One region of the Streptomyces sp. NBC_01515 genome, then DNA from elsewhere that is predicted to be linked to it. Evidence: riboswitches for the same ligand, from Rfam matches in the RefSeq annotation. Region 1 holds a riboswitch; each other region holds the start of a gene.

Region 1 (3,269 bases):
TGACATCGCTGTCGGAGGCTTCGACGACTCGGCGGCGGCCACCTCCATCACCCCGGCCCTCACGACGATGCGCCAGCCCTACGACCGCATCAGCGCCGAAATGGTGAGGATGCTCCTCGCCCAGATCGCCGGCGAGGACACGGCGGGCGTGATTCTGCCTACGGAACTGGTGGTACGCGAGTCGGCATAACGGTCGTAATTGTCAAACCAACCGGAACACGAGTACACGCATGTGAAGGCAGCAGCCGTCCGGTTCGTGTCGAGTCGGTGGGGCGTTCCATCCGTATTCTCTGATCATGGCCGCACCCCTCGCATATGCACTGATCGCCACCGACCTGGACGGAACGCTGCTGCGCGGCGACGACACGCTCTCCGACCGGTCCCGCGCCGTACTGCGGCGGGTGGCGGAGGCCGGTGCCCGGCACCTCGTCGTCACCGGCCGGCCCGCCCCGAGGGTGCGGCCCCTCCTCGACGACCTCGGCTCCAGAGGGCTCGCGGTGTGCGGACAGGGCGCGCAGTTGTACGACGCCGGCGCGGACCGTCTGCTCTGGTCGGTCACCCTGGACCGGGAGTTGGCGGAGACCGCGCTCGGCAAGATCGAGGCGGAGGTCGGCCAGGTGTACGCGGCGGTCGACCAGGACGGCGTGGACGGCCTGACGCTGATCGAGCCTGGCTACTTGATGCCGCACCCCACGCTCCCCGCGGTGCGGGTAGGCAGGCGCGACGACTTGTGGTGCGAACCCATCAGCAAGGTGCTGCTCCGTCACCCCGCCCTGGAGGACGACGAGTTGGCCTCCACGGCCCGCTCGGTGGTCGGTTCCCTGGCCTCGGTCACCATGTCGGGCCCCGGCACCGTCGAACTCCAGCCACTCGGCATCACCAAGGCGACGGGACTGGCTCTCGCCGCCCGCCACTTGGGCCTGACCCCGTCCGACACCATCGCCTTCGGCGACATGCCGAACGACATCCCGATGTTCGACTGGGCAGCCCACGGCGTCGCCATGGCCAACGCCCACCCCGAACTCAAGGCAGTGGCCGACGAGGTGACGTCCTCGAACGAGGACGACGGAATCGCGCTGGTCCTCGAAAGACTCTTCAGCTAGAACGCCCTGTTTTTAGGGGCGCGGGGAACTGCGCGACCAGCCACGACGGCGCTGCACTCAAAACACAACCCGTCGTGGCTGATCCAACGTTTTCTAGTAAGCGCCGTACACGTTGTCGATGGACCCATACACGGCCGCCGCGTAATTGCAGGCGGCGGTGATGTTCGCAACCGGGTCATACGGATCGAACGAAGTCCCGGCAACGTGATACGCGTTGAACGTCGGGTCGATCACCTGAAGCAACCCCTTCGACGGCGTACCCGCCGCCGCGTTGGAGTCCCAGTTGTTGATCGCGTACTGGTTCCCGGAAGACTCACGGATCACGTTCCGGTAGATCCCGTTGTACGTACCCGGAATCCCCTTCTGCGCCATGATCGCGAGCGACTCCCGGATCCACCCGTCAAGGGTGTTGGGGTACCCGGCAAGCGTGGTCGAGGCGGTGGTCGACGTGGTGGCCGCGGACGCGGTGGTCGCACCGACGACAGGCAGCGCGAGGATCGCGACACCGGTACCGGCGACAACGACACGGCGGACGAGGCGGGCGCGGCGGGACTGAGCGGTTGCAGGCATGACGAGGTTCCTCTCCGTCGCCTGCGAGGTGAGCTGTCGGGTTCGGGCTGGGAGGTGCCCGGCCAAGCCCTTGCGGACGTGACTTAACCCCAAGCCGTTCCGGTCATGACGACCGGCCCGGCGACTTACCTGGTTCCCCCGCTCCTGCCGTGCGAGAAGTTCGTGACTGGGATGCCGGGCGGCGGCAGGATTCGGCGTTCCGCTCGACAGGCCGGGAAACTATGCGAGAGCACATGTCCGGAACAAGTGGCGGAATCACACCTAACCCCTATTGACCTTGGTCTGAGGCGTATGGGGCGCTTGATCCTTTGCGCGAGCCAAGGGTCAACTGTCAAATGCCGTAAGGGAAAACGCGGGCAGACCAGGACACAGGTCACACACAGAAACGCGTGACCCAACTCACGGGAGGATTAAGAACGGCAAATCGGGCATTCGCCCTCAACTGGCAGTTCTCGGAATCCTTTTCTCCCATGTGCGGTGGAAGATCACTTCTTCGCCCTCGGTGCAGATGACCTCGTTCGAGGTAATAAATTCCGTTTCGTCGCAAGTAATCTCCGACCGCGTCCGCACGGTCGTGTCCCATCCCAGCTCCGGCCGGTGCAGCCGGATCGACCAGTCCGACCGGGTGCGCGCCGACAGCGGGTCCGACTCGTCGATCGTGTACGTCTCCAACGCGTCCTCGGTGAATTCGAGCCCGTCCGGGTACACGCGCGTGCCGCCGTACCGGGGATCCACTTCGAGCCGCCACTCGCCCTTCGCGACATCCCGTACGACCAACCGCTCGGGGCGTGGTTCGTCAAGGGTCGCCGGGTAGTTGACCCCGAGCGGCTCGGCCTCCTCGGGTTCCTCGAAACGGATGCCCTCCGTCAACTCCTGCTCCCGCACCGGGAGTTCGAGCGCGCTGCCCTCCGGGTCCAGCGTGAACCCCGCCGAAGACTCCGGCTGCGGCCAGATCCACGGCCAGTACGCCGACGACACCGCGAGCCGGATGCGGTGCCCGGGCGGGAACGCGTGCCCGATGCCGTTCAGCTCGAAGGTGACGTCCTCGGTGGTGCCCGGCGTCCACGGCACCGCCCGGTCCCGCCCGTGCCGCGCCGACAGGTTCAGCACACCCCGGGTGACGAGGGTCGAGGCACCGTCGGGGGCCACGTCGCACAGCCGGGCGATCACCTGCCCGCGCGGCACCCCGCAGGTCAGCCGGAGCCGTACCCTCGGCCGCCCCAGCACCCATGTCTCGGCCGGCACCTCGAACTCGAAGCAGGCCGACCGCGCGTCCTCGTCCCGCTGGTCCGGCGGGAGATCGGCGTCGTTCCCGAAGGGGAAGAAACGGCCCGCGTCCACACCGGTGTGCATGGGGGAGCGGACGATCACGGGCGCACCCCGGAGGCCGTACGTCGTCGTCTTCACGTGCGGCGAGGGCCACGCGGGCTCGCCGACCCAACGGCCCGGGAGGGTGTCGTAGACCGTGGCCGGGGGGTGGGAGTCGCTGACGTAGGCCCGTAGGAGCGGGTCGGACGTGACGCCGGTGTCCTTGTCCTTGAGCCAGTGGTCCCACCAGCGGAGGGTCTCCTGGAGGAAGCCGATCGCGGGGCCCGG
Region 2 (3,269 bases), 4.4 Mb from region 1:
GCCGATCGACGACATCTCGGCGAACGACGTGATGGCCCAGTTCATGCACCTCGAATACCAGGCACCGGACCGGGACATCTCGCTGTACATCAACTCGCCCGGCGGATCCTTCACCGCGATGTCGGCGATCTACGACACGTTGCGGTTCGTCACGTGTGACGTGGAGACGGTCTGCCTCGGCCAGGCCGGCACCTCCGCGGCCGTGCTGCTGGCGGCGGGCACGCCGGGCAAGCGGTCGGCGCTGCCGGGGGCGCGGGTGGTGATCCACCAGCCCTCGTTCCCCGAGCCGATTCAGGGTCAGGCGAGTGATCTCGCCATCCAGGCCGAGGAGTTGGCGCGCACGCGGGTCCAACTGGAGGAACTGCTCGCCCTGCACACGGGCCGGACGGTGGCGCAGGTGAGCGCGGACATCGAGCGGGACCGGATCATGGATGCCCAACAGGCCCTGGAATACGGGTTGGTGGACCGGATCGTGTCGACCCGCAAGACCTCGCTCACCGAGCCGGGCGGGGAGTGAGCCGACGATGCTGCCGCCGGAACTGCCTCCGCTGCCCGCGCTGACGCGCGCCGAGGGCGAGTTGATCGACCGTTACCTGGATGTGGCCGACCTGCTCGGCCGTATCAACCCGGCGCACGACGGTGACACGTACCGTGGGCTGAGGGCCGCCCAGGCGCTCGTGGCCAAGGCCGCCGAGCTGCGGGACGCGCTGGCGCTGATGCACCAGCGGGGCGAGACCGAGCTGCACGCCCCCACACTCGCGCGGGCGCTGCGCGTGCTGGACGGGGAGCGCCGCACGGCTCGCGTCACCATCCCCGCGCCCTCCGACAGTTGACGGACCCTGAGCCGTCCCGGCCGGGGGCGAAACGAGCCGAACGGCGTACCCCCGATCGGAGTAGTCGCCGCTCCGTCCATACGGCCGTCCGGGTTGCGCAACACGCGTAGCCCGAGGGCCGCATGAAGTGTTCCGATGCTGGTCCGAGGGCCTGGCACCCCTCGACACCCCTTCGAACACGGGGCTGTCCACCCGAACGGGTGAGTGGTGAGTAACCCCACAAATCCCCGGTTCCGTTGGGCTTTTCGGACATTCATAGGTGAAGATCCCTGTCTGACGACAAGACCCCGCCGCAGCGGCGGGGCGATCCGGGCGGACGCCGAGTCCTGCCGCCACCCGGATGACAGGTCGACAGGAGTGCATCGGCAGGAGTGGAGGACCCAAGCACGACGGGTCGCCGGGACGGTCACGCCATGACCGGGTCGAGCAGCCCTTGGGGTGAAGCCGCGTCAGCGGCCGGGCAACTTTGTCAGCCCGAATCCGACAGGTCATCTTTCACAGGCGGCTGACGAAGGGTTGCGCATGACTGCGCTCAATCGTGTCCCGTCGCTGATGGTCAGGGCCGGTACGGCCTCGGCCTTCGCCATCGCCGCCGTGGGCGGCTCCGTCGTGATACCGGGCGTCGCATCCGACGCCGCGGCCGCGACACCCGCGACGAAGGCACTCCAGGTCGCGGCGTCCAAGAAGGGCGCCCCGTACAGGTACGGGGCCACCGGACCGGGCCGCTTCGACTGCTCCGGGCTCACGCTGTACTCGTACAAGAAGGCAGGCAAGAAACTGCCCCGTACGGCGGCCCAGCAGTACAACAAGTCCCACCACATCTCGGCCAAGAGCCGCAAGGCCGGGGACCTCGTCTTCTTCCACTCGGGCTCCAGCGTCTACCACGTCGGCATCTACGCCGGCAAGGGAAAGATCTGGCACGCCCCGAAGACCGGGGACGTGGTGAGGCTGCAGAAGATCTGGACCAAGAGCGTCTGGTACGGCCGGGTCAGCTGACCTGCGCTGAGAACTCCCGTGGGGGTGGCGGTCTCCTGACGGACCGCCACCCCCACGGGTGTCCAGAGGCGTTCGGCACGGTCCTCTACGGCTCCTGCTGGCCCGCCGCGGTCACCGGCCGGGCCGGTACCGTCCAGGGCACCTCGATGGAGACGGTCTTGCCGCCCTCCAGGGTGGGCCGGACCTTGAGTTTGCCGCCGCACTCGGCGGTCAGCCAGCGGATGATCACCATGCCCCGGCCGTTGTCCTGCTGGACGGCGGCCGGCAGGCGTTTCGGGAACCGGGGATGGCTGTCGGTGACCCCGATGCGCAGCCGTTCGTCACGCTCCAGCTCCATGTCCACCGTGAAGGTGGGTGACTGCCCGAAGGTGTGCTGTACGGCGTTGGTGGCGAGTTCGGAGACGATGAGGCGGATGGTGTCGGCGACCTCCGTGTCCGCCGGAAGTCCCCATTCCACCAGGGTCCCGACGACATAGGTGCGGGCGGTGGAGACCGAGGCGGGATCGCTCGGCAGAGTGACGGATGCTTCCAGATGGTCTGCCATGGCGCGGTCGTCCCTTTCCCGCGGGACCGGTGTCCGACACGGAGCGGATGGTTCGAGTACGGTCCCGGACTGGTGCTTCTTCGCCAGACTGCCATTACCGCGTCGGTAACGGTGGCGATCCACCAAGATATGCATATATCTGTCGCTCGAAGCGGTGAACTCTGCGACCCCAGACCGTATTTGGGCGGCTCGGAAGGAGTAAGGAGAAACCCATGCAGTACGGTCCCGCGGTGCGCCGCCGGAAACTGGGCGCGGAACTGCGCGCGTTGCGTGCGGAGGCGGGGCTCACCAGCGGTGAGGCGGCCCGGTTGGTCGGCTGGCACCAGTCGAAGGTGAGCCGCATCGAGACCGGCGCGAGTGGCGTGAAACCGCCCGACGTCCGGTTACTCCTCGACGTCTACCAGGTCGGCGACCCACAACTTCGGGACATGCTCCTCGTGTTGGCCGGCTCCGACGACGGCGGCGGCCGGCACCACTGGTGGCACGCCTATCGCGGTGTACTGCCGCCCGCCTACCGGGACTTCATCAGCCTGGAGTCACAGGCCAGCACGCTCCGCACCCTGGAGACCTCGGTGGTCCCCGGTCTGCTGCAGACCCCCGAGTACGCCCGGGCGGTGACCCGGGCCGCCGTAGGGGGCCCGGACAACGACGGCCCCGAGCGGCTCGACGCGCTGGTACAGGTGCGGCTGGCCCGGCAGGACGTGCTGCGCGCGGATCCGCCGCTGGAGCTGAGCGTGGTCCTCGACGAGGCGGTGCTGCGGCGCGAGGTCGGCGGGCCGGGCGTGATGGCACGTCAGCTGGACCGGCTCGTGGAGGCGGCCAGGCTGCCCCAAGTGAGGCTTCAGGTACTGCCGTTCGCCGCAGGAGCACACATCGGTATCACCGGACCTTTCGTT
Region 3 (3,269 bases), 3.9 Mb from region 1:
GTCCCGGCGCCGCACTTGTCGCCGTTGTTGATGCAGTTGACCATGTCCTTCATCAGGCCCTCGTCGAAGACGTTGATGAAGTCGCCGTGGTCGGTGACGGGCTTGTGCTGCTGCTCGGGGAAGGAGTCCACCGCGAACAGCGGGGTCGTCTTGCCGCCGTCCTGGAGGCTCGGCGCGTCGACGTCGTAGACGATCCGCTGCACCAGTTGCGGGATGGCCTCGAAGCCGGCCGGGCAGGAGCCGTCGGCGGCCTCGAAGGCCACGTGGGTGCGGTGGTTGGCGCTGTCGATGTTGCGGCCGTCCCAGCAGCTCTGGAACTTGAAGGTGCGCACCACGTCACTGCCCGCGGGGCACAGCGGGTACTTGTCCTTGAGCTGCCGGTCCTCGAAACCGGTGCAGCTCCAGGAGGCGTTGGCGTTGGCCGGGCCGTTGACGAAGGCCTTGGCGTCGCCGGTGATGATGCGCAGGAGGCGCGGCATCGCGACGACCTTGCTCTTCGGGTTGCCCACGAACGTCAGCGTGGCCGCCTTCGCGGTCACGATCTGACCGGAGTTGCCCTCCGTGCCGCCGCCGGGCTTGTCGGCGTCCCGCTCCTGCTTACCGTTCTGGAGGCGCAACACGGGCCAGTAGTAAGTGGACTTGTCGCCCGGGTTCTCGCAACTCGTGTCGGCCTTCGCCAGGTCGTCGTCGCTCGCGAAGGCGTTGTTCGACTGGTTGCCGATGTAGTCGTGGAAGTGGTGGGCGCCGTTGGTGACCCCGGGCGCGACGATCACGTTGTCGGAGTTGAACAGGCCGTTCTCGTTCACGCCGCACGCGGTGACGAACGTGCCGCGGGAGGCGTCGGCCTGGTCCTGCGGGGTGCTCACGTTGGGCTGCACGGAGGTGATGTCCGCGTAGTCCGAGGCGACGGGCCCGTTCGCGGACTGCTGGTTCCCCTGCTGCCCCTGGCCGTCACCCTGCTGCTGGCCCTGGCCGGTCGGGTCGGCGCTGCCGCTCTGGTCGCCCCCGCTGCCGTTCTCGTCGCCGTTCGTGGGGGCGATCAGGGTGCAGCCGGCGAGCGCGTCGAGACCCTCCGGGCGGTCCCCGACGCGGTCGATGGCGTCATCGATCCGCCCGATGGTCGCGGCCCGTTTCTCCTTCAACGGATTCATGATCGCGTTGTCGGCGAAGGAGGCGTCCTGGCGTATGGACTCCGTCGAGTCCTTCAGTTTCTGGTAGGCCTCGGTTATCTGCTGGTCCAGAAGCGCGAGTTGGGCGTCGACCTCGGTCTTCGCCTCGTCGGGGACCGACGTCAACTGGGTGCCGATGTCCGGGCAGTCGATCGTCGCGCCACTCGATGCCGCATCAGGAGACCCTTGCTGGGACGAGTCACCGCCCCAACCGCCCTCGGACGCCGACGCGTAGACGTTCGCCGCCACCAGTCCTCCGCCGCCCAGCATCAGGGCGACTGCTGCCATCGTCGCGCGTCGTGCGCCCGTTGGGCGTCTGCGCGTGTTGCGTGCCAAGGAAGTTGCTCCTACACGTATCGGTCGGCCCGGATCGTCCCGGCATGGAAATCCCCCGTTCCAATACGGAGCCGGATGCCGGTGTGTTCAACCGTCCCAAAAATTCATAGCGACCTCATATGGATCACCCGACCCGGCGGGCCCACAACCCCTCAGCCGAACCCTCGACGCAGGTGGCTGAAGTATCTGAGCGAGGTAAAGGTCACAAAAACGTATCGGACATATCGCGCTTCAACCTTCACACGAGGCACACACGTTGGCTAAGTTGGCGCTCAGACCGTACGACCTACTCCGGCGATCAGCGCCGGGCCGCACGGTTTGCGCCGAGTCCGGTGGGTCGCTCGCGACAGCCGGAGCCGAGGACCCAACCGACTTGGGGTGAATCGGCCCAACTGCCCCTCCGGGCAAGGGTCGTAGGGCAATCCTTCCGTGATCGGCCGCCCGAACCCGACAGCTAACTCGGTAGGCGCGATACGGAAGGAGCACGTCTGCCATGCCGGCAGAACGAAGTACGCGCACCGGAGGCAGTGGCCCCACCGTGGACGACCGACCCAGCCGTGACGAAGTCCAGCGGCGGATCAACTCCCTTTACGACAGGGCCGAGACGGCCACCGGAAACTACAACGCCACACGCAAGATGTCCGGCGGCCAGCGCAAGCGCGCCGAGCCCCGTCCCAGCGCGTCGCGTCCTTCCGACCCCGCCCAGGACGCCGTCACTCGGCAGTTGTTCGACCGCGCTCGCGCCCAACTGGGCCCGACCGTACCGGCGAAGCTGCCGCCCGGCAGAACTCCCGCCCGCTCGGCGGCACCCCGGCCCGAGCGGTCCGAGCGGCGCCCCGAGCCCGAGGGCGGCGCCCGAGCGCTTGAGGCGCAGCCCAGCCGCGCCGTGGCCGAACTGACCGCGGGTACCGGCGCACCGGAGCCCGTCACCCCGCAACTCACCGCGCCCGTCGCGGAGTTGACGGCCGGACCGGTCGCCGCACTGCCGCCCGCCGCTCCGCAGGCACTCCAGATGCCGCAGATCGCCGCGGCGCAGACATTCCAGTCGCCGCAGATGCCGTACATGCAGCAGATGGCCCAGATGCCGCAGCCGACCGTCCTCGACCTGCCGCCCGTGCCCGCCATCGAGGTGCCGCCCATGCCCGTCGTGGAGGCACAGCAGTTCGCCGTCGCGACCGCACCGGCGCCGGCCTTCGACCCGCTCACCGCGGACCTGGAGCTGCTCCCGTACATCGCCGCTCCGCGCACCGAAGCCGCCCCGGCGAGCGCCCCTTGGGCGACCCCGGAGACGCCCTGGCCCGCCCCCGAGACGACCTGGTCCACCGGTCAGATCCCGATGGTGGCCGAGCAGCCTGCCTGGTCGACCGGGCAGGTCCCCATGGTGACCGAGCAGCAGACCTGGTCCACCGGGCAATTCCCCGTGGTGACCGAGCAACCCACGTGGTCCACCGGGCAGATGCCCATGGTCACCGAGCAGCCCGTCGCCCAGCCCGCCTGGTACCCCGCTCCGGAACCGGACTGGCGCCCGCCGCAGCAGGAGTGGCAGCCGACCGCCCCCGCCGCCGAGGTCTCCTTCGCCGCGGCCCCGGTCGTCGTCCCCGAGTTCACGCTGCCCACGGCTCCGCCGATGGCCCCGGAGATCCTTCTCCCGCCGGCCCCGGCCATGAGCCCGATGACCACCACGGCCGTCCCCGCCGTACCGGACGCGGGCACGCAGAGCAAGACCGCCACCGCGCTCGCCTTCGCCCGCGCACAGATCGGCAG

What was found. Region 1 has a riboswitch for cyclic di-AMP ahead of OG407_RS30240 (transglycosylase SLT domain-containing protein). Riboswitches for the same ligand answer to the same signal wherever they lie in the genome.
Region 2: linked by a shared signal. The riboswitch ahead of OG407_RS10020 (C40 family peptidase) and the one ahead of OG407_RS30240 (transglycosylase SLT domain-containing protein) in region 1 are both predicted to bind cyclic di-AMP.
Region 3: linked by a shared signal. The riboswitch ahead of OG407_RS46540 (NlpC/P60 family protein) and the one ahead of OG407_RS30240 (transglycosylase SLT domain-containing protein) in region 1 are both predicted to bind cyclic di-AMP.

What each region holds. Positions count from the first base shown of each region.
Region 1 is NZ_CP109416.1:6,666,939-6,670,207, forward strand. It holds gene OG407_RS30230 (LacI family DNA-binding transcriptional regulator) at 1-190, shown strand, start outside; gene OG407_RS30235 (HAD family hydrolase) at 297-1,103, shown strand; gene OG407_RS30240 (transglycosylase SLT domain-containing protein) at 1,197-1,673, opposite strand; cyclic di-AMP (ydaO/yuaA leader) riboswitch at 1,679-1,880, opposite strand; gene OG407_RS30245 (CocE/NonD family hydrolase) at 2,112-3,269, opposite strand, start outside.
Region 2 is NZ_CP109416.1:2,269,522-2,272,790, forward strand. It holds gene OG407_RS10010 (ATP-dependent Clp protease proteolytic subunit) at 1-517, shown strand, start outside; gene OG407_RS10015 (hypothetical protein) at 525-833, shown strand; cyclic di-AMP (ydaO/yuaA leader) riboswitch at 1,141-1,352, shown strand; gene OG407_RS10020 (C40 family peptidase) at 1,356-1,829, shown strand; gene OG407_RS10025 (ATP-binding protein) at 1,915-2,373, opposite strand; gene OG407_RS10030 (helix-turn-helix domain-containing protein) at 2,586-3,269, shown strand, end outside.
Region 3 is NZ_CP109416.1:10,522,455-10,525,723, reverse strand. It holds gene OG407_RS46545 (DUF1996 domain-containing protein) at 1-1,457, opposite strand, end outside; cyclic di-AMP (ydaO/yuaA leader) riboswitch at 1,817-1,990, shown strand; gene OG407_RS46540 (NlpC/P60 family protein) at 1,999-3,269, shown strand, end outside.